DNA from 2 places in the Mycobacterium sp. M23085 genome. Region 2 is predicted to be linked to the other one. Evidence: predicted binding sites of a transcription regulator. Region 2 holds the regulator's gene; the other holds the start of a gene.
What was found. Region 2 encodes LexA, which represses DNA repair genes until DNA is damaged. Its sites were predicted from a motif close to CGAACANNTGTTCG; they were not measured.
Positions count from the first base shown of each region.

Region 1: ACIUM1_RS25665 (HNH endonuclease signature motif containing protein) is a predicted target of LexA. The motif match lies at 7,519-7,532, and genes of this name have one in related genera.

Region 1 covers NZ_CP174280.1:5,504,973-5,514,803, reverse strand. Annotated here, with positions in the region: partial or broken gene ACIUM1_RS25680 (alcohol dehydrogenase catalytic domain-containing protein) at 1-601, opposite strand, end outside; gene ACIUM1_RS25675 (flavin-containing monooxygenase) at 612-2,561, opposite strand; gene ACIUM1_RS25670 (LuxR C-terminal-related transcriptional regulator) at 2,695-5,934, opposite strand; gene ACIUM1_RS25665 (HNH endonuclease signature motif containing protein) at 6,080-7,441, opposite strand; gene ACIUM1_RS25660 (YbhB/YbcL family Raf kinase inhibitor-like protein) at 7,691-8,221, opposite strand; gene ACIUM1_RS25655 (M20/M25/M40 family metallo-hydrolase) at 8,258-9,631, opposite strand; tRNA gene ACIUM1_RS25650 (tRNA-Leu) at 9,744-9,829, shown strand.
Region 2 covers NZ_CP174280.1:1,277,318-1,287,148, reverse strand. Annotated here, with positions in the region: gene miaA (tRNA (adenosine(37)-N6)-dimethylallyltransferase MiaA) at 1-853, shown strand, start outside; gene dapF (diaminopimelate epimerase) at 858-1,730, shown strand; gene hflX (GTPase HflX) at 1,777-3,210, shown strand; gene ACIUM1_RS05580 (acyl-CoA dehydrogenase family protein) at 3,358-4,518, shown strand; gene ACIUM1_RS05575 (LGFP repeat-containing protein) at 5,006-7,198, shown strand; gene lexA (transcriptional repressor LexA) at 7,217-7,915, opposite strand; gene ACIUM1_RS05565 (LysM peptidoglycan-binding domain-containing protein) at 8,206-8,700, shown strand; gene nrdR (transcriptional regulator NrdR) at 8,817-9,281, shown strand; gene ACIUM1_RS05555 (peroxynitrite isomerase) at 9,320-9,805, shown strand; gene ACIUM1_RS05550 (PhzF family phenazine biosynthesis protein) at 9,826-9,831, opposite strand, start outside.

The DNA of each region.
Region 1 (9,831 bases), 1.3 Mb from region 2:
CGTCGACCTGGTCGACAGCGAAAACCGTTGCCGCGCCCTGAAAAAGCGCGCTGCGCAGCGAGCACAGGCCGACAGCACCGAGGCCGATGACCGCCACCGTGCCGCCGAACGGGATGTCTGCCCGCTGGGCGGCGGCCCAGCCGGTGGCCAGGTTGTCGGTGAGCAGCAGCGCCTGCTCGGTGCTGATGCCCTCGGGCATCTTCAGCAGCTGAAAATCGGCGGCGGGTACCGCGAGCAGATCGGCCTGCGCGCCGCCGAGCACGCCGCCGCCGAAGATCTGAAAGCCGGCGTGGCACATCACCGGATCCCGGGTGGCGCATCCCGCGCATGCCCCGCATCCGGTCACCGACGACACCATGACCTGGTCGCCGACCTGGACGTTGCGCACCTCTGGCCCGGCTTCCACCACGGTGCCGATGGCCTCGTGGCCGAGCGCAATCGGGTCGGGCATCGGAAAGTCGGCCTCGTAGAAGTGCAGATCGGATCCGCAGATGCCGGCAGCGGTCACCTCGACAATTGCCCCATCGGGACCCGGGAGGGCCGGGTCGGGCCGGGTGTCGACGCGGATGCTGCGGGGCCCATCGACGACTACGGTGCGCATTGCGGCGTGCTCACTTCCCTTGTGGCGCTGAGTCTTTCGTTCGCACTTCAAACTCTGACCAGTCGGCCTCGCGCACCGCGGACCAGTATTCGTTGAGCCGCCATGGACTCACGGTGTGAATCTCCCCGTCGGAGTTCTTGAAATACGAGTGCTTGACCGCCGGATGCGACCACACCATCTTCTTGATCTGGGTCTGCGTCCGTCGATGCCAATCGGTGGCTGCCTGCGGTCTCGGTTCGATGGAGTGCACGTCGGGGTCGGCCAGTCGCGCCAGGCACTGGTCGACGTAGCGCATCTGCAGTTCGGATTGGAAGATGAGGCTGCCGCCGTGGGCCAAATGAGTTCCCGGCCCGTAGACGATGAAGAAGTTCGGGAACTGCGGGACCGTGATCCCGAGGTAGGCGTAGGGGCGGTTGCCCCACATTTCGTGCAGGTCGGTGCCGTTTCGCCCGGTCACCTTCAGCGGCCACAGCACATCGGTGTGCCGAAACCCGGTGGCGTACACGATGACATCGACGTCATGAGTCGTGCCGTCGGCCGTGACGACTCCGTGCGGCGTGATCCGCTCGATGGCGGTGCGCACCAATTCGACGTTGTCGCGCTGCAGCGTTTGCAGCCAGCTGCCGTTGTCCTGCAGGGTCCGTTTTCCGCAGGCGGGATAGTCGGGCATCACCTTGGCCAACAACTCGGAATCCTCGCCGACCTGGCTGGTGATCCATTGCGAGAACATCATGTGCGCCGCGGCGTTGATGTCGCTGACGGCGTGGTCCTGGTCGGCGTAACCCGGGTCGCCCTCGGCAGCGTCCAGACCTTTGTCCGAACCGGGCCACAGCACCAGGAAGCGATACCACCTGCCGTAGAACGGAAGATGGCGCATCGCCCAGCGCACACCGTCTCCGACCTCGTCGTGATACATCGGGTTGGGGAACATCCACTGCGCGGTCCGCTGGAACACGGTGAGGTGCTCGACATCTTGGGCGATGGCGGGGGCGATCTGAAAGCCGCTGGCGCCGGCGCCGATGAGCGCGACCCGCTTGCCCGTCAGGTCCACCGAGTGATCCCAGGCCGCCGAATGAAAGGACGGTCCTCCGAAGGTGTCCGCGCCCTCGAAAGCGGGAATGTTGGGACGGTTCAGTTGGCCGACTGCGGTGATCAGCGCGCGCGCCCGCACGCTGGTCGTCCGGCCGTCGTCCGAACGTAGTGACACGCTCCACGTACTGTCGGCGTCGTTCCATTCGGCCGCGAGAACTTCGGTGCGCCAACGGATGTGCTCGCCAAGGCCGTGTTTGTCGATCACCTTGGTGAAATAGTCCTGCAGCTCGTATTGCTCGGCGAAGAAATGGGTCCAGTCATTGTTGGGTTCGAAGCTGTAGCAGTAAAAATGGTTCGCCACATCCACCCGCGCGCCGGGGTAGGTATTCTCCCACCACGTTCCGCCGGGGCCCGCGTTCTTCTCAACGATGGTGAACGGAATGTTGGCCTGCATGAGGCGCACGCCGGCCAGAATGCCGGATTCGCCACAACCGACGACCAGGACGGGCAACTCCGCCGTGCGCTCGGTCGGTAACGCGGGCGGCCGCCGCGGATCGACGCCCTCGAGATCGAGCTCTTCGGAGAGCAACGACAGATAGTCGTCCGGAACATGCTCACACGCCGCCCAATCCATCATTTCCCTGATGAGTTCCGGGCTCAGCGGCTGCGGTTCGGGGCAACCGCGGTCCCGATACTCGGTGATCACCGTCAGGGCCTCAGCGCGGGCGCGCGCCTTGTCCTCCTCCGACATGAATCCCTGCACCTCGTTGAGGAAGACGCCCATCTGCTTGAAGTCGCGGATGAATCGGGGGTCGCCGGTGATGTGCACGAGCGAGAGCAACAGCGTGGGAATGCTGACATCCTCGAGCGCCGCGGCGATCTCGGATGTGGATGTGGTGAACGGATCGCCGGCGTAGCGGCTGCGCATCTGGCGATCCTCTCGGTAGCTGGAAGCCAATTACGCTACGCATCGTTTCGTAATTGGCAGCACTACGGTACCCGCTCCCTCGGCACGGGATCAAGGGATCCCGGCGCTATGGCACCGCCGGCTGTCGCAGCGATCACGTGCGCTGGGACGCTTCCTGGGCAAGTTGCACGCGCGAGGCGAGCCCGAGTTTGGCGTAGACGTGGGTGAGGTGGCTTTGCACGGTGCGCGGCGAGACAAACAATCGCGTCGCTATGTCGGCATTGGCCAGGCCCTCGCAGACCAGATGCACCACCTGGCGTTCGGTCGGGGTCAGCGAGGCCCAGCCGCTGCTGGGTCGTTTGCGCATGCCCCGGCCGCACTGAGCGTACGCGATCGCCTCTTGGGTGGACAGCGCCGCCCCCTCGGCCCACGCGGATTCAAAGTCCTTCTCCCCCAGCGCCTCCCGTAGCGCTGCCAGTGAGGCTTGATAGTCGGTCTCCCAAATCTTGAATCGCACTTCACCCGTGCCCTGCCGGATAGCATGCGCCGCGCCGAACAGCCTGGCGGCTTCCGGAAAACTGCCACCGGCATGGGCAAGAGCACCGATGCACTCCAGGTTGTCGGAGATTCCCAGGTAGGCGTCCGCTGCTACCGCGCAGGCGATAGCCGCATGGACGTCGCATTCGGCTTGCTCGAGTTCGCCTTGCGTCATCGCGACGCGGGCACGCGTGGTCAGCGCCCACATCGAGTACCAGCCCGACGCGGTCGCTACCGCCTCTTCCGACGCGCGCTGCGCCGCGACGAGGTCCCCGGCAGCCAAGGCGGCCTGCGCATTGAATGTGCGCGCCACGGCACCCAACCCGGGAATGGCACTCATCCCGTGCCGGCAGGCGGCATCGGTTGCATCTCGCGCGGCCTTACTGTCGTCCGACGCCAGCGCCGCCATCCCTAACCCGGTGTAAGCGATGCCGGCGAAAAGGCTGCCGAATTCGTCGGCACGGTCAAGGGCCTCATTCGCGGCCGCCCTCGCCGCAGCGGCGTCACCATGGCATGCCAGCGCGATGGCCTGTCCGGCCAGCCCCAACTTCTGAAAATTCACATAGTGGCCCGCCTCGGCCGCGGCAGTGGCGCCGCGGAAAAGTGCGATCGCACCCGCCGAATCGCCGCGCGCTAATTCCGCAAGTCCGAGGCACCAGCGGCACCGCACCAAGCCGGCGCGGTAACCGATCGCCTCGGAGAGTTCACATCCCTCCTCGGCCGCGGCGCGCGCCGCGGCCAGGTCGCCCGTCGTCACCGCCACAAGCACCTCGATGCTGAGGATGTGGCTAAGCCTCAACCGGTCGCCGAGCGCCCGGGCCAGTTGGATCGCCTCGGCGCGGTAATCACGAGCCGCCTCACCATCGACGGCGATCAGGGCGCAGGCGGCCAGCGTGCGCGCCAGCAAGGCCGGGTTATCGAGCTCGCGTGCGATCGCCAATGCGTCTTCAGCCTGCTTCGGACTGTCGCCGTCCCATCCGATTATCGTCGTGAGCAGCACCCTGTCGGCGAGCGCGCGTGCGTAAACAGCCGGAGCTATCTGCCGGGAAGCGTCGCCAAGGACGGCATCGAACCAGGCCACCCCTTCTGCCGGACGTGGCTGCCACAACGGTGTCAGCGAGGACGCGAGGGCCAGGGCGAGTTCGGGTTCGTCGTGTTCCCGACTCCAGGCGAATGCCGCCCGCAGATTATCGATTTCGGCTTCGGTCTGCTCGACGCGCTGGCCGTAGCTGCTGTCCGACGGTCCATCGAGTAACGCTGCCAGCGCGGTGTAATAGTCGCGGTGGCGTGACCGCGCGGCGCCGGCCTCGCCGGACTCCCCGAGTTTCTCCAGCGCGTACTGCCGCACCGTCTCGAGCAACCGATAGCGTGCTCGGCCGCTTGAATGTTCGGCTACCAGAAGCGACTTGTCGACCAGCAACCCGAGCAGGTCGACAACCTGGAAACGCTCTATAGCGCCCGCGGCGATGACGGCATGGGCCGCGTTGATATCGAAGCCGCCCACGAATACCGCCAGCCGGCGGAAAACTGTCCGTTCGGGTTCGGTCAGCAACGCGTGTGACCAGTCGACCGAGGCGCGCAGCGTCTGCTGACGGCGCACTGCGGTGCGCCCGCCGCCGGTCAACAACCGGAACCGGTCGTGCAAGCTGTCCAAGATGTCGGAGGGAGATAAGGCGCGCACCCGCGCCGCGGCCAGCTCGATCGCCAGCGGGAGTCCGTCAAGGCGGCGGCAGATTTCAGTCAGGGTCGCAGCGTTGTTCTGATTGAGGGTGAAGGTGGTCTTAACCAGGCGCGCGCGGTCGACGAACAGCTCAATCGCTTCGTCCTCCAGTGACAGCGACGGCACTCGCCAGCTGACCTCGCCTGTCACGCCGATCGGCTCGCGACTCGTCTGAAGCAACGTCAATCCTTCGGCCGTCACCAGCGAATCAATCAGTGCGGCAACCGCATCCAGCAGGTGCTCACAGTTGTCGAGCACCACCAGCATCCGCCGGGCGGTCGCAAAGCGAACCAGGGTTTCCGTCGTCGAGCGACCGGGCTCGTCCGGCAGCCCGAATGCCCGCGCAACCGCACTCGGAACGAGATCGGGGTCGGTGATCGGCGCCAGGTCTACATACCAGACACCACCGGCGAATTCATCGGCGATTTGGCGCGCAACTTGGTTTGCCAGCCGTGTCTTGCCCGCCCCGCCGGCGCCAGTCAGGGTCACAACGCGGTTTGCCGCCAGCAGCTCCCGCACCTGCGTCAGTTCTGCCCGGCGACCGATAAAGCTGGTGAGCTGCATCGGCAGATGACGATTACCAAGGGTTTTGGCGACTCGCAGCGGCGGAAATTCGTTGACCAGGTCCGGATGGCACAGCTGCACCACCCGCTCGGGGCGGGGCAGGTCGCGCAGTGGGTGGGTGCCCAAGTCGGACAGCCACGCAGCCGCGGGCAGCCGGTCCAGGACGAGCGCTTCGGTCACCCCCGATAGCAGGGTCTGGCCGCCATGGCCCAGATCGCGCAGTCGCGCGGTGCGGTTGATCGTCGGACCGGCGTAGTTGCCCTCGTCGCGCAGCTGGATTTCGCCGCTGTGCACGCCGATGCGCAGCCGGATCGGCGACAGCGGTGCGCGCTGTAACTCCAACGCACAGGCAACCGCGTCGGAGGCGCGGGCGAATGCGGCGACGAAACTATCGCCCTCGCCCTGCTCGACCGGGCGCACGCCATCATGAGCGGCGATCGTTTCGGACACCGTCCGATTCAGGCGAGCGACGGCCGCGGTCATCTCGTCGGGCTGCGCTTCCCAGAGCCGCGTGGAGCCCTCGACGTCGGCCAGCAGCAACGTCACGGTGCCCGTCGGCAACAGCCCGTTCACGCTCAGCTCGCTCCAGTCCACCAGCGGTGTCTCCGCGCGTGGATCAATCCTGCTCATGCTAGCCAGCATGCGGCCAGGACGTGTAGCACAACATCGGCGTAACCGCGCAGATTAACGCCGGTCGGGCGCGTATCCCCGCGGACCGCTACGGGTCGTCGTCGTCTCCATCGGTCAAGAGTTTTTCGGGGTGGTGGTAGGTGTTGGTGCGGGGTTGGCCGCGGTCGAGGTGTGGTGGCGGGAGCCATTCGGTGTCGCCGTTGACGCGTTGTCGGGTGGTCCAGCCCTTCTCGAGGAGCCGGTGGTGGGGGCCGCAGGCCAAGGTGAGTTGGTCGATGTCGGTGCAGTGGGTCGTGGCCCAGTCTTCGACGTGGTGGACCTCGCAGTAGTAACCCGACACGTCGCAACCGGGATGCGAACACCCACGGTCCTTGGCGTACAAGACAATTCGCTGGCCAGGCGAAGCCAGGCGCTTGGTGTGGTAGAGCGCCAGGGCCTTGCCCTTGTCGAAGATCGCCAGATATTGATGGGCGTGGCGGGCCAGGCGGATCACGTCGGACATGGGCAGCAGGGTGCCGCCGCCGGTCAGGCCCGTCCCGGCGGCGGCTTCGAGCTCGGCCAGGGTGGTGGTCACGATGATGCTGGCCGGTAATCCGTTGTGCTGGCCCAGTTTTCCGCTGGCCAGCAGCGCGCGCAGCGCCGCGTTGAGCCCGTCGTGGTTGCGCTGGGCGGTACTGCGGCTGTCGCGCTGCACCGCCTCTTCGGGCGGGGCGCCGTCCAGGGTCGGGGTGTCATCCTCGGGGTTGCACATGCCGGGGGCGGCCAGCTTGGCCAGCACCGCCTCCCAGCTGGCCCTGGCTTGCGGTGTCAACCATCCGCTCAGGCGGGTCATGCCGTCGGGTTGCTGGGTGCCCAGCACCAGCCCGCGCATCCGCGCCCGGTCGGCGTCGGTGAAGGTGCCGTCGGGGTTGAGGCAGTCCATCAGGCGCTTGGCCAGCTTGGCGAGCTGATCGGAGCGAAATTCGGTGGCCTTGGCCGCCAGCTGTTGTTCGGCGTGCACACACGTCTTGAGATCGACCGAGGCGGGCAACTCGCGGAAAAACCGCCGGATCACCGCCACATGATCGGCCCCGATGGCCCCGGCGCGCTGGGCCGCCGCGGTCGCGGGCAACACCGGCGCCAACGGCTGGCCGGTCAACGCCCGGCGCGGCCCCAGATCGGCCGCCTCGGCGATACGCCGGCCGGCCTCGGCCCGGGTCAGGTGCAGCCGCTCAGCCAGCGCCCAGCACAACGTGCCGCCCAACTCGCCCGAATCCGCCTGCTCGCCAAGCTGATTGATCAGCTGATGACCGGGCGCCTGCAGCTGGCGTGTCACACATTCGAGTTTCGCCAAGATCGCCCAGCGTTCCGGATTGGTCAACACCGCATAGCCATGCTCCTGAAAACGAGAAACCACAGCACACAACGCATCCACGTCGTCCTGAATCTCCTCCCGGTCGCACACCGTCATGCGCGCCACCCAGTCGGCCGTGCAAACGGGCTGTCCAGTTCATACCCGAGTGCCTCCAACCGGCCCACCGCACGAATAGAACGCATGTTCGAAATGCTACGACCCGCCACTGACAGAACTCGCCTTGCTGAAAGCACCGGGACCAAAGTGACGCAAGTGAATTCGGGCCGGGCTTGCGACCCTGCCGAGCCGATTTCGGGCCTGAGTCCCTAACGAGCCCGAGCCCCCACGGGCCGAAGCCCCCGCCGCCTACTGCTGTTCGTAGGTGCCGTGGATGACCGCTCGCGCGATGGCGTGCTGGAACAAGTTGAAGCCGAGGAAGGCCGGGCTGGCGTCCTCCGGCAGATCCAGCTTGTCGGTGTCCACGGCGTGCACGGCGATGTAGTACCGGTGTGGGCCGTGGCCGGCCGGTGGCGCGGCCCCGATGTAGCGGCGCTGCCCGGCGTCATTGACCAGCGTCAGCGCGTCCCCGGGCAGGTTGCTGCCATCACCGGCGCCCGCGGGCAGCTCGGTGACGTCGGCCGGCAGGTTGGCCACGGCCCAGTGCCAAAATCCGGAGCCCGTCGGGGCGTCGGGGTCATAGACGGTGACGGCGAAGCTGCGGGTCTCGTCCGGGAAGCCGGACCAGCTCAGCTGGGGGCTTACGTCGTCACCGCCCGCACCCATGATTCCGCTTACGTGAGCGTTGCCCAGCGGCTGACCGTCGGTAACCGATTCCGAGGTCAAGGTGAAGGTCGGCAGCTTCGGCAACGATGCGTACGGGTCAGGAGCAGTGCTCATGGCGGTCCTCTCGTGTGATCGGCGTGCGTTTGTCGTCTAGCAGTGGGTCAGGAAGTGGGCCAGCACGTCGGTGCCGAACCGCAGCGCGTCGATGGGTACCCGCTCATCGACGCCGTGGAACAGCGCGGTGAAGTCCAGGTCCGGCGGCAACCGCAGCGGGCTGAACCCGAAACAGCGAATACCCAAGCGCGCGAAGGATTTCGCATCGGTGCCGCCGGAGAGCATATATGGCACGGTCCGGGCGCCCGGGTCGTGCGCCAGGACGGCCTCGTTCATGGCATCGACCAGGTCACCGTCGAAGCTGGTCTCATACGACGAGAAGTCCTTGATCCACTCGCGCGTCACGTCCGGCCCGAGCAGCTCGTCGATCTCTGCCTCGAACGCCTCCTTGCGGCCCGGCAGGATCCTGCAGTCCACCACCGCCTCGGCGGTCGCCGGCACCACGTTGGCCTTATAACCGGCCTTGAGCATGGTGGGATTGGCGGTGTCGTGCAGCACGGCCTTGAGCATGCGGGCCATCGGCCCCAACTTCTCGATCGCTCCTCGCAGGTCCCCCGACTCGGTGTCGAAGGTCAGCCCGGTCTCCTCGCTGACGGTGGCCAGGAATTGCGCGACCGTGTCCGTCAACACGAGCGGAAACTGGTGGCGGCCCAGGCGGCCGACGGCCTCGGCGACGGTGGTGACGGCGTTCTGGTCGTGCACCATCGACCCGTGGCCGGCCGGGCCCCGGGCGGTGAGCTTCATCCAGGACAGCCCCTTCTCGGCCGTCTCGATCAGGTAGAGCCGACGCTCTCCCCCGTCCCGGCGCGGCACCGTCAGCGAGAAGCCACCCACCTCACCGATCGCCTCGGTCACACCGGTGAAGAGTTCCGGGCGGTGATCGACCAACCACTGCGCTCCCAGGGTTCCGCCGTGTTCTTCATCGGCGACGAACGCGAAGACCAGGTCGCGCGGTGGCACAATGCCCGCGCGCTTCAACTGGCGGGCCACCACGATCATCATGCCGACCATGTCCTTCATGTCGACCGCGCCGCGGCCCCAGACGAAGCCGTCCTTGATCGCACCGGAGAACGGGTGGACGCTCCACTCGGTCGGCTCGGCCGGCACCACGTCGAGGTGCCCGTGAATCAGCAGCGCACCGCGCGACCTGTCGGCGCCCGGCAGGCGGACGAACACGTTCCCGCGGCCCGGGGCGCCGGACTCGACGTACTGCGGCGCGTAGCCGACCTCGGCGAGCTGCTCGGCGACCCACTGCGCGCAGTCGGCCTCACCCTTGGTGGTCTCCGGTTCGCCGGTGTTGGTGGTGTCGAACCGGATCAACTTGCTGACAACCTCGACCACGTCGTCGCTCGGGTTGGTTGGCACCTCTGTCGCCCCGCTCTGAATGGTCACAACCACCTTTCCTACCATTGCCGCGGTTACGCGGCTCGATGCCGACCATCGAGGCGCCCCGAGGAGCTGGATTGGGTTCGCGGCGCGCGATCCGATAGCCTTAGCTGCCAACCCATGCTGGTTTGGCCTTGTCCGAGTGGCGGAATGGCAGACGCGCTAGCTTGAGGTGCTAGTGCCCTACTAATGGGCGTGGGGGTTCAAGTCCCCCCTCGGACACA
Region 2 (9,831 bases):
CGCCGACGCGATGCAGCTCTATCGCGGCATGGACATCGGCACCGCCAAGCTGCCCGTCGAGGACCGCCGCGGCATTCCGCATCATCAACTCGACGTCCTGGACGTCACCGAGACCGCGACCGTCGCCCGCTATCAGGGCGCCGCGGCCGCCGACGTGGAGGCGATCGCGGCGCGGGGCGCGCTGCCCATCATCGTGGGCGGCTCGATGCTCTACATCCAGTCGCTGCTCGACGACTGGGCGTTCCCGGCCACCGATCCCGCGGTCCGCGCCCGCTGGGAGCGACGGCTGGCCGAGATCGGAGTGGGGCGGCTGCACGCCGAGCTGGCCCGCCGCGATCCCGCCGCGGCCGCGTCCATCCTGCCCACCGACGCCCGGCGCACGGTGCGGGCCCTCGAAGTGGTCGAGCTGACCGGTCAGCCGTTCGCCGCCTCCGCGCCGCAGATCGGCAAGCCGAGGTGGGACACCGCCATTGTCGGGTTGGACTGCGACACAACCGTTCTCGATGAGCGGCTGGCCCGGCGCACCGACGCGATGTTCGCCCAGGGCCTGGTCGGCGAGGTGATCGCGTTGCTGGACAGGGGCCTGCGTGACGGTGTCACCGCGTCGCGCGCGCTGGGCTACGCGCAGGTGCTGGCGGCGCTGGACGAGAGCGGTCCGGCCGGGCCCGGCGCCGATCGGCTGCGGGACGCGCGCGAGCAGACGTTCGTCGGCACCCGGCGTTACGTTCGGCGCCAGCGGTCCTGGTTTCGCCGGGATCACCGCGTGCAGTGGCTCGATGTCGGCGCGGTGACCGCGGCCGAGGGCGCGGCCCTTGTCGAGGCCGCCGTGCGGGTATGGCGGGAAGTACCCTGAACAGGTGATCTTCGCGAAGGGGCACGGCACCCAGAACGACTTCGTGGTGCTGCCGGACCCGCAGGCCGAGCTGAGCCTGACCGCGGCCCGGGTGGCCGCGCTCTGCGACCGGCGACGCGGCCTCGGCGCCGATGGAGTGCTGCGGGTCACCACGGTGGGCGCGGCGCTGTCGGCCGGCGTGCTCGACCGGGTGCCCGACGGGGTGGCCACCGGCGACTGGTACATGGACTACCGCAACGCCGACGGGTCCGTCGCCCAAATGTGCGGCAACGGCGTGCGGGTCTTCGCGCACTACCTGCGCGCCAGCGGCATGGAATCACGCGACGAATTCGTGGTCGGGTCGCTGGCCGGTCCGCGGCCGGTCACGCTGCACCGCGTCGATGCGACCACGGCCGACATCAGCGTCGACATGGGCAAGGCCAACGCGCTGGGCCCGGGTGAGGCGGTCGTGGGCGGCCGGTGGTTCTCCGGCCTGGCGGTCGATGTGGGCAATCCCCACCTGGCCTGTATGGACCCGCAGCTGACGGCCGAGGCGCTGGCAGCGCTGGACGTGGCCGCGCCGGTGAGCTTCGACGCCGCCCAGTTCCCGGACGGGGTGAACGTCGAGATCCTCACCGCACCGGTCGACGGGGCGGCGCACATGCGCGTGCACGAGCGGGGGGTCGGCGAAACACGCTCGTGCGGCACCGGCACGGTCGCCGCCGCGGTCGCCGCGCTGGCCGGTGCCGGTGCGGCCACCGGCACGCTGACCGTTCGGGTGCCCGGCGGCGAGGTCGTCGTCACCGTCACCGACGCCACCAGCTTCCTGCGAGGACCGTCCGTGCTGGTAGCCAGAGGAGAACTCAGCGGGGAATGGTGGCGCGCACAGCAGCGTTAAATCAGGTGCGCGACATCGTTTTCGCGTGCATCATCGTTTATTGCCTATGACAGAACCTGAATTTCGCGAGCACGCTCCGACAGTCCCGGAGCCCAGCACGGGCGAACTCGCCCTAGAAGATCGGTCAGCGCTGCGTCGTGTCGCCGGCCTGTCCACCGAACTCGCCGACGTATCCGAAGTCGAGTACCGCCAGCTGCGGCTCGAGCGGGTCGTCCTGGTGGGTGTGTGGACCGACGGCACCGCCGCGGACAGCGAGGCCAGCATGGCCGAGCTCGCCGCGCTGGCCGAGACCGCCGGCTCCGAGGTGCTCGAGGGGCTGATCCAGCGCCGCGACAAGCCCGACCCGTCGACCTATATCGGTTCGGGTAAGGCCGCCGAACTGCGCCAAGTGGTGCTGGCGAGCGGCGCCGACACCGTCATCTGCGACGGCGAGCTGTCCCCGGCGCAGCTCACCGCGCTGGAAAAGGCGGTGAAGGTCAAGGTCATCGATCGCACCGCGCTGATCCTCGACATCTTCGCCCAGCACGCCACCAGCCGGGAGGGCAAGGCTCAGGTCGCGCTGGCCCAGATGGAGTACATGCTGCCGCGACTGCGCGGCTGGGGTGAATCGATGTCGCGGCAGGCCGGTGGTCGTGCCGGCGGCAGCGGGGGAGGCGTGGGTCTGCGCGGTCCCGGTGAAACGAAGATCGAGACCGACCGGCGGCGCATCCGCGAGCGGATGGCCAAGCTGCGCCGCGAGATCAAAGACATGAAGCAGGTCCGCGACACCCAACGCAGCCGGCGGGTGCACAGCGACCTGCCCTCGATCGCCATCGTCGGCTACACCAACGCCGGCAAATCGAGCTTGCTCAACGCCCTGACCGGGGCGGGGGTACTGGTGCAGGACGCGTTGTTCGCCACCCTGGAACCCACCACCCGGCGCTCCGAGTTCGATGACGGCCGGCCGTTCGTGCTCACCGACACCGTCGGATTCGTCCGGCACCTGCCCACCCAGCTGGTCGAGGCCTTCCGCTCCACGCTGGAAGAGGTCGTCGACGCCGACCTGTTGGTGCACGTCGTCGACGGCTCCGACGTCAACCCGCTGGCGCAGATCAACGCGGTCCGTCAGGTGGTTTCCGACGTCGTCGCCGACTACGGGTCCGACGGCGACGCGCCGCAGGAGCTGGTGGTGGTGAACAAGGTCGACGCCGCAAGCGATTTGGCGCTGGCCAAGCTTCGTCATGCCCTCCCGGGCGCCATGTTCGTGTCCGCCCGCACCGGCGACGGTATCGACGCCCTGCGCCGCCGGATGGCCGAGCTGGCCGTTCCCGCCGACACCGCCGTCGACGTGGTGATCCCGTACCACCGCGGCGACCTGGTGGCCCGCCTGCACGCCGATGGGCGCGTCCAGCAGGAGGAGCACAACGCCACCGGGACGCGCATCCGGGCCCGGGTTCCGGTGGCCCTGGCCGGCCGGCTGCGCGAGTTCTCCGCCCACTGATCGCGCATCGCCCCTCCTAGCAGGGCACGGTGCCGGCGGCGTGGGGCAGCCCCACAATCCCGACGGGACGCGACCCCGGCGGCTGTCTACCAACCGTCCGGTTGGTATATGTTGGGCTGCAGAAATCCCAGCCGCCGGAGGTCTTCCATGAGCAGCGCCATCAAATATCAGCGCACTCTTTTCGAGTCAGAGCACGACCTGTTCCGTGAGTCCTACCGGGGCTTCCTCGAGCGCCATGTCGCGCCCTACCACGACGAGTGGGAGAAGGCGAAGATCGTCGACCGCGGTGTCTGGCTGGAGGCCGGTAAGCAGGGCTTCCTCGGCATGGCGGTGCCCGAAGAGTACGGCGGTGGCGGCAACCCCGACTTCCGGTACAACACGATCATCACCGAGGAGACCACCGCCGGTCGCTACAGCGGCATCGGTTTCGGCCTGCACAACGACATCGTGGCGCCGTACCTGCTGGCCCTGGCGACCGAGGAGCAGAAGCAGCGCTGGCTGCCGAAATTCTGCACCGGAGAGCTGATCACGGCGATCGCGATGACCGAGCCGGGAACCGGAAGCGACCTGCAGGGCATCAAGACCCGTGCCGTCAAGCAGGGCGACCACTACGTGCTCAACGGCTCAAAGACGTTCATCACCAACGGAATCAACTCCGACCTGGTGATCGTGGTCGCACAGACCGACCCGGAAAAGGGCGCGCAGGGCTTCTCGCTGCTCGCCGTCGAGCGCGGCATGGAGGGCTTCGAGCGCGGGCGCCACTTGGACAAGATCGGGCTGGACGCGCAGGACACGGCCGAGCTGTCGTTCACCGACGTGCACGTGCCGGCCGAAAACCTGTTGGGCCAAGAGGGCATGGGGTTCATCTACCTGATGCAGAACCTGCCGCAGGAACGCATCTCGATCGCCATCATGGCGGCCGCGGCCATGGAGCAGGTGCTCGAGCAAACCCTGCAATACACCAAGGAGCGCAAGGCATTCGGCAAGCCGATCGGCAGCTTCCAAAACAGCCGCTTCGTGCTGGCCGAGCTGGCGACGGAGGCGACCGTGGTCCGCATGATGGTCGACGAGTTCGTCCGCCTGCACCTGGACCACAAGCTGACGGCCGAACAGGCCGCGATGGCCAAGTGGTACGCGACCGAAAAGCAGGTGCACCTGATCGACCGCTGCCTGCAACTGCACGGCGGCTACGGCTACATGCGCGAATACCCCGTTGCCCGTGCCTATCTGGATGCCCGGGTGCAGACCATTTACGGCGGCACAACCGAGATCATGAAGGAAATCATCGGCCGCAGCCTCGGCGTATAGCGTTTCGTTTGCTCGACACCGGCGCGGGCCGCGACTCTATTGTCGGTGAGCGACAAAGCGACCCACCCGCGTCTGCGCGCATCGTCAGGCCCTTGGTCTCGGCTGCCGGTGACTGCCCACGCGCCCCGTCGCAATTCTGCTGTGCGGGTGGGTAGCCGGCGCCGTCACCGAGCCCGCGTTTCGGCCGCCTTTCCGTGCGAAATCTGCAACGCCGCGCGAACGATGCCGCGGCGGATCGTGCGGGGGCCATTGGCAGGCATCATTTCGACATCGGTGTGGTATCCGTTTTTGTAAAATTTGTAATTTGACTTCGCATTGCTTGTTGGCTGGAGCAAAGTTATGCGAGCCCGGCGATGAGGCTGATCGTGCGCGGGTCCATTTTCCGCGCAAGTACCGCCCACTCGCCGGTTATGGCAGGTACGGGCATAGCCGCAGATAGAGCCATATCCGCCGGCTGGAAGGCTTGGTGAAGGTGCAGAGAGGTCACATGCGCAGGCTGATCGGAAGCGCGCTGGTCAGCTTGACGACCACAGCACTGGCCGCCGTGTTGCTGGCCCCGTCCGCGGTCGCGAGTCCGATCGGCGACGCCGAAGCCGCGATGATGGCCGCATGGGATAAGGCCGGCGGCGACACCTCACCGCTGGGCGCCCGCAAGGGCGACGTGTACCCCGTCGGGGACGGTTTCGCGCTGGATTTCGACGGCGGCAAGATGTTCTTCACCCCGGCCACCGGGGCAAAATTCGCCTACGGGCCCGTCCTGGACAAGTACGAGCAGCTCGGTGGGCCGGCCGGCAGCGATCTGGGCTTCCCGACCATTAACGAGGTGCCCGGTCTGTCCGGTCCGGACAGCCGGGTGATCACCTTTTCGGCCAGCGACAAGCCGGTGATTTTCTGGACGCCCGAGCACGGCCCATTCGTGGTGCGCGGCGCCCTCAACACCGCCTGGGACAAGCTGGGCAGCTCGGGCGGGGTGCTCGGCGTGCCGGTCGGCGACGAGACCTACAACGGCGAGGTGTCCTCGCAGAAATTCAGCGGCGGCCAGGTCTCATGGAACCGGCAGACCAAGCAGTTCAGCACCGATCCGCCGGCGCTGGCCGACCAGTTGAAGGGCCTGCAGGTGGCGATCGATCCCACCGCGGCAATCAACACGGCCTGGCGCGCGGCCGGCGGACCCACCGGCCCGTTGGGCGCCAAGCAGGGCGGGCAATATCCCGTCGGCGGCGACGGAATCGCCCAGAACTTCGCCGGCGGCAAGGTGTTCTTCACCCCGGCTACCGGCGCGAACGCCGTCGAGAGCGACATCCTGGCCAAATACGAGTCGCTGGGCGGCCCGGCCGGTAGCGATCTGGGATTCCCCACCACCAACGAAACCGACGGCGGCATCGGGCCGTCCAGCCGGATCGTCACCTTCTCCGCGGCCGACAAGCCGGTCATCTTCTGGACGCCCGATCACGGCGCGTTCGTCGTGCGCGGGGCGATGAAGGCCGCGTGGGACAAGCTGCGCGCCCCGGCCGGCAAACTCGGTGCGCCGGTCGGCGACCAGGCCGTCAACGGCGACATGGTCTCGCAGCAGTTCACCGGCGGCAAGATCTCGTGGAACCGGGCGAAGAACACGTTCAGCACCGAACCGGCCAACCTGGCGCCGCTGCTGTCCGGCCTGCAGGTATCCGGCCAGAACCAGCCGAGCAGTTCGGCCATGCCGGCGCACCCGAAGAAGTTCACCTGGCACTGGTGGTGGCTCATGGCCGCCATTCCGGTGCTGGTGCTGCTCGTGCTGTTGGTGTGGGTGCTCTTCGTCTGGCGCCGGCGCCGGCCGCGGCCCGAGGACGCCGCGGGCTACGCGCCCGGCCACGGCGGGGACTTCGGCGTCGACCCCGACGGACGCTGGGCACACGACGATTCCGACCACGAGGCCGAGCCCTTCGGGCTCAGCGCGCCGCACCAGCCTGAACCGGAACGGGAGGCCGCGCGGGTCGGCTGGCAACGTCAGGTTCCCGCCGAAAGCGACTACGGGTTCGAGGAGGAAGACCCGGACGCCGTCGACACCGATTCCATCCCGGTCGTCTCCGAGGAGATGCTGTCGGAGGCAGAGTATTCCGACGCCGGCGCCGACTACACCGACTACACCGACGCCGTTCCCGAGGTCGCCGAGTCCGAGACCGCCGACGACGCCGCCTACGTCGATGCCGACGACCCGGACGCCGGCTACGCGGAGGAGGAGGTGTACGACGAGGACGAGTACCCCGACGTCGCCGTTCCCCGCACCCCGCCGGACAGCGACGCCGTTACCGGGGCCCTGGAAACCGCTGAGCCGCAGGACGAATACCTCGAGCTGGCGACGCCGGAGCCGGCAGCCGACACCGCGGCGGGAGCCGACGTGGCGGAGGCCGTGGTCGCCGGTGCGGTCGCGGCCGGGACGCCGGCACGAAGCGGCCGGCACGCCGCCGCGGACGCCGAGGACGGCTCGGAGAACGGCCTCGCCGGCCCGGACGGCCGACCCACCATCCACCTGCCGCTCGACGATCCCTACCAGGCGCCCGACGGATACCCGATCAAGGCGAGCGCTCGTTACGGGCTGTACTACACGCCGGACAGCGACCTGTATCAAGACACGCTCGCCGAAATCTGGTTATCGAGCGAAGAGGTCGCGCAGGCCAACGGCTTCACCAGGGCTGATTGACCCGGCCCGCGCCCCCGGTCAGACCTTGCGGATCACCGTGACGACCTTGCCCAGCACGCTCGCGTCGTTGCCGGGGATGGGATCGAACGCCGGGTTGTGCGGCATCAGCCACACCTGACCGCCGGCGCGTTTGAACGTCTTGACGGTGGCCTCGCCGTCGAGCATCGCCGCGACGATGTCGCCGTTGTCGGCCACGTTCTGCTGCCGGACCACCACCCAGTCGCCGTCGCAGATCGCGGCCTCGACCATCGAGTCACCGACCACCTTGAGCAGGAAAAGCGTGCCCTCGCCGACCAATTCGCGCGGCAGGGGGAAGACGTCCTCGACGGCCTCTTCGGCGAGGATGGGCCCGCCGGCCGCGATGCGCCCGAGCACCGGGACGAACGTGGGCTCCGGCAGGGCGTCCGAGCCGGCCACCTCGGTGGCGGGCGCCGCCACCTCCTCGTCGGCACCGCGGACGTCGACCGCGCGCGGGCGGTTGGGGTCGCGGCGCAGGTATCCCTTGCGCTCCAGGGTGCGCAGCTGGTGCGCCACCGATGACGTCGACGTCAGACCGACGGCGTCGCCGATCTCCCGGATGCTCGGCGGATAGCCGCGGCTGGTGACCGAGGTGCGGATGACATTCAAGATGGTGCGCTGCCGTTCGGTCAGCGAGGAGTCCACGGAGTGCAACCGGCCCTCGGGGCCGGCCGATGAAATGTCGTTGCTGTCTCCCATGGCAATGAATGTAGCCGCATCGCGAACAGGAATCAAACATGTGTTCGAGTGGCGTGTCGGCGTCGGATCGCTCGCGGAAAAACCCGAGAACCGGGTGAATCACAAATGTGTAACTCTTCGAAATACCGGGTATTTGAGCCTCGTGACAGTGGTAGAGGCCGACGAACTTGTCGGTGGTGTGATCTAGCGTTTGCTCGTGCGACACGCTTCGCTCAAATGTTCGGGTTTCGAACATATAAGCGATTAGAGTCGAACACACGAGCGAGAGCTAGTTGACCGGAGGAACGAAGATGACAGTCATCCACACGTCTGCGCCGCGTACCAGCAGTCTGCGGCGCCCGATCAACGGGCCCGTTCAGGGCGCTCACTATGGACGGGACGGCCTGGCCCGTTCGCGCAGGCCCGCCCCGTCGCGGCCGGCGGGTGAGGCGACGCGCTACTACGGCACCGGGGTGGCCATGTCCGTCGCCCCGCACCGCCGGCGTGCCACCACCTGGGCGTCGACCATCGGGCTGGCGCTGGCCGCCGGGGCGATCACGCTGTGGCTGGGTCTCGTCGCGAATGTCGGCCAGGCGCTCAACGGCGACTCCGCGAACACGGCGGCTCACGTACCCGACCGGCTCGCGGTCGTCCGCGTCGACGCGGGGGAGTCGCTTCAGGACTTCGCGCACCGGGTGGCACCCAACGCGCCGACCACCCAGGTCGCCGACCGCATCCGCGAACTCAACGATCTGCACTCGTCCAACCTGATGGCCGGCCAGACCCTGATCGCACCGGTGGGCTGACACTTCTTGTGCCAAAACGGCTCTGGGGCGCCCGGCGGCTCCATTAGCCGGTCAAGTCGGGGCGCGGGTACGCTCAAAGTCCTGCGGTACCTTGTCGGCGCGACGAAGGAGCGGTCATGCACTGTCCGTTCTGCCGCCATCCCGACTCCCGGGTGATCGACTCGCGTGAAACCGATGAAGGGCAGGCCATCCGCCGCCGCCGATCCTGTCCCGAGTGCGGACGACGCTTCACCACCGTGGAGACCGCGGTCCTGGCGGTGGTCAAGCGCAGCGGCGTCACCGAACCTTTCAGCAGAGAGAAGGTCATCAGCGGCGTCCGTCGGGCATGCCAGGGGCGCCAGGTCGACGACGATGCGCTGAACCTGCTGGCCCAGCAGGTCGAAGACACCGTGCGCGCCGCGGGTTCGCCGGAGATCCCCAGTCACGAGGTCGGTCTGGCCATCCTGGGGCCGTTGCGCGACCTCGACGAGGTGGCCTACCTGCGGTTCGCCTCGGTGTATCGGTCGTTCGAGTCGGCGGACGATTTCGAACGTGAGATCCAGGCGCTACGCGATCACCGGGGAGTGACGACCCCGGGCTGACGGAACCCGGCGGGCCACCCCGGCCTAGGCTCGCGTCCATGCCCACTGACTTGCATCCCGACCTTGTGGCGCTGGCCCCGCTCGTTGGGGCCTGGTCTGGTCAGGGTTCCGGAAAGTACCCGACGATTCCGCCCTTCGACTATCTCGAGGAAGTCGTGTTCGCCCACGTCGGTAAGCCGTTTCTGGCCTACGGGCAGAAGACCAAGGCGGTGGCCGACGGCAAGCCGTTGCATGCCGAAACCGGATATCTTCGCGTGCCCCAACCGGGTCACCTCGAACTGGTTCTGGCGCATCCGTCCGGCATCACCGAAATCGAGGTCGGCACGTACTCGGTCACCGGGAGCCTCATCGAGATGCAGATGTCGACGACCACGGTCGGGTTGACGCCCAGCGCGAAAGAGGTGACGGCGCTTGGCCGTTTCTTCCGCATCGACGGCGATGAGCTGTCCTACACGGTGCAGATGGGTGCGGTCGGGCAACCGCTGCAGGACCACCTCGCCGCGACGTTGCACCGGCAGCGCTGAGCACTCTGGAGTGCCTGCCGTCAGTC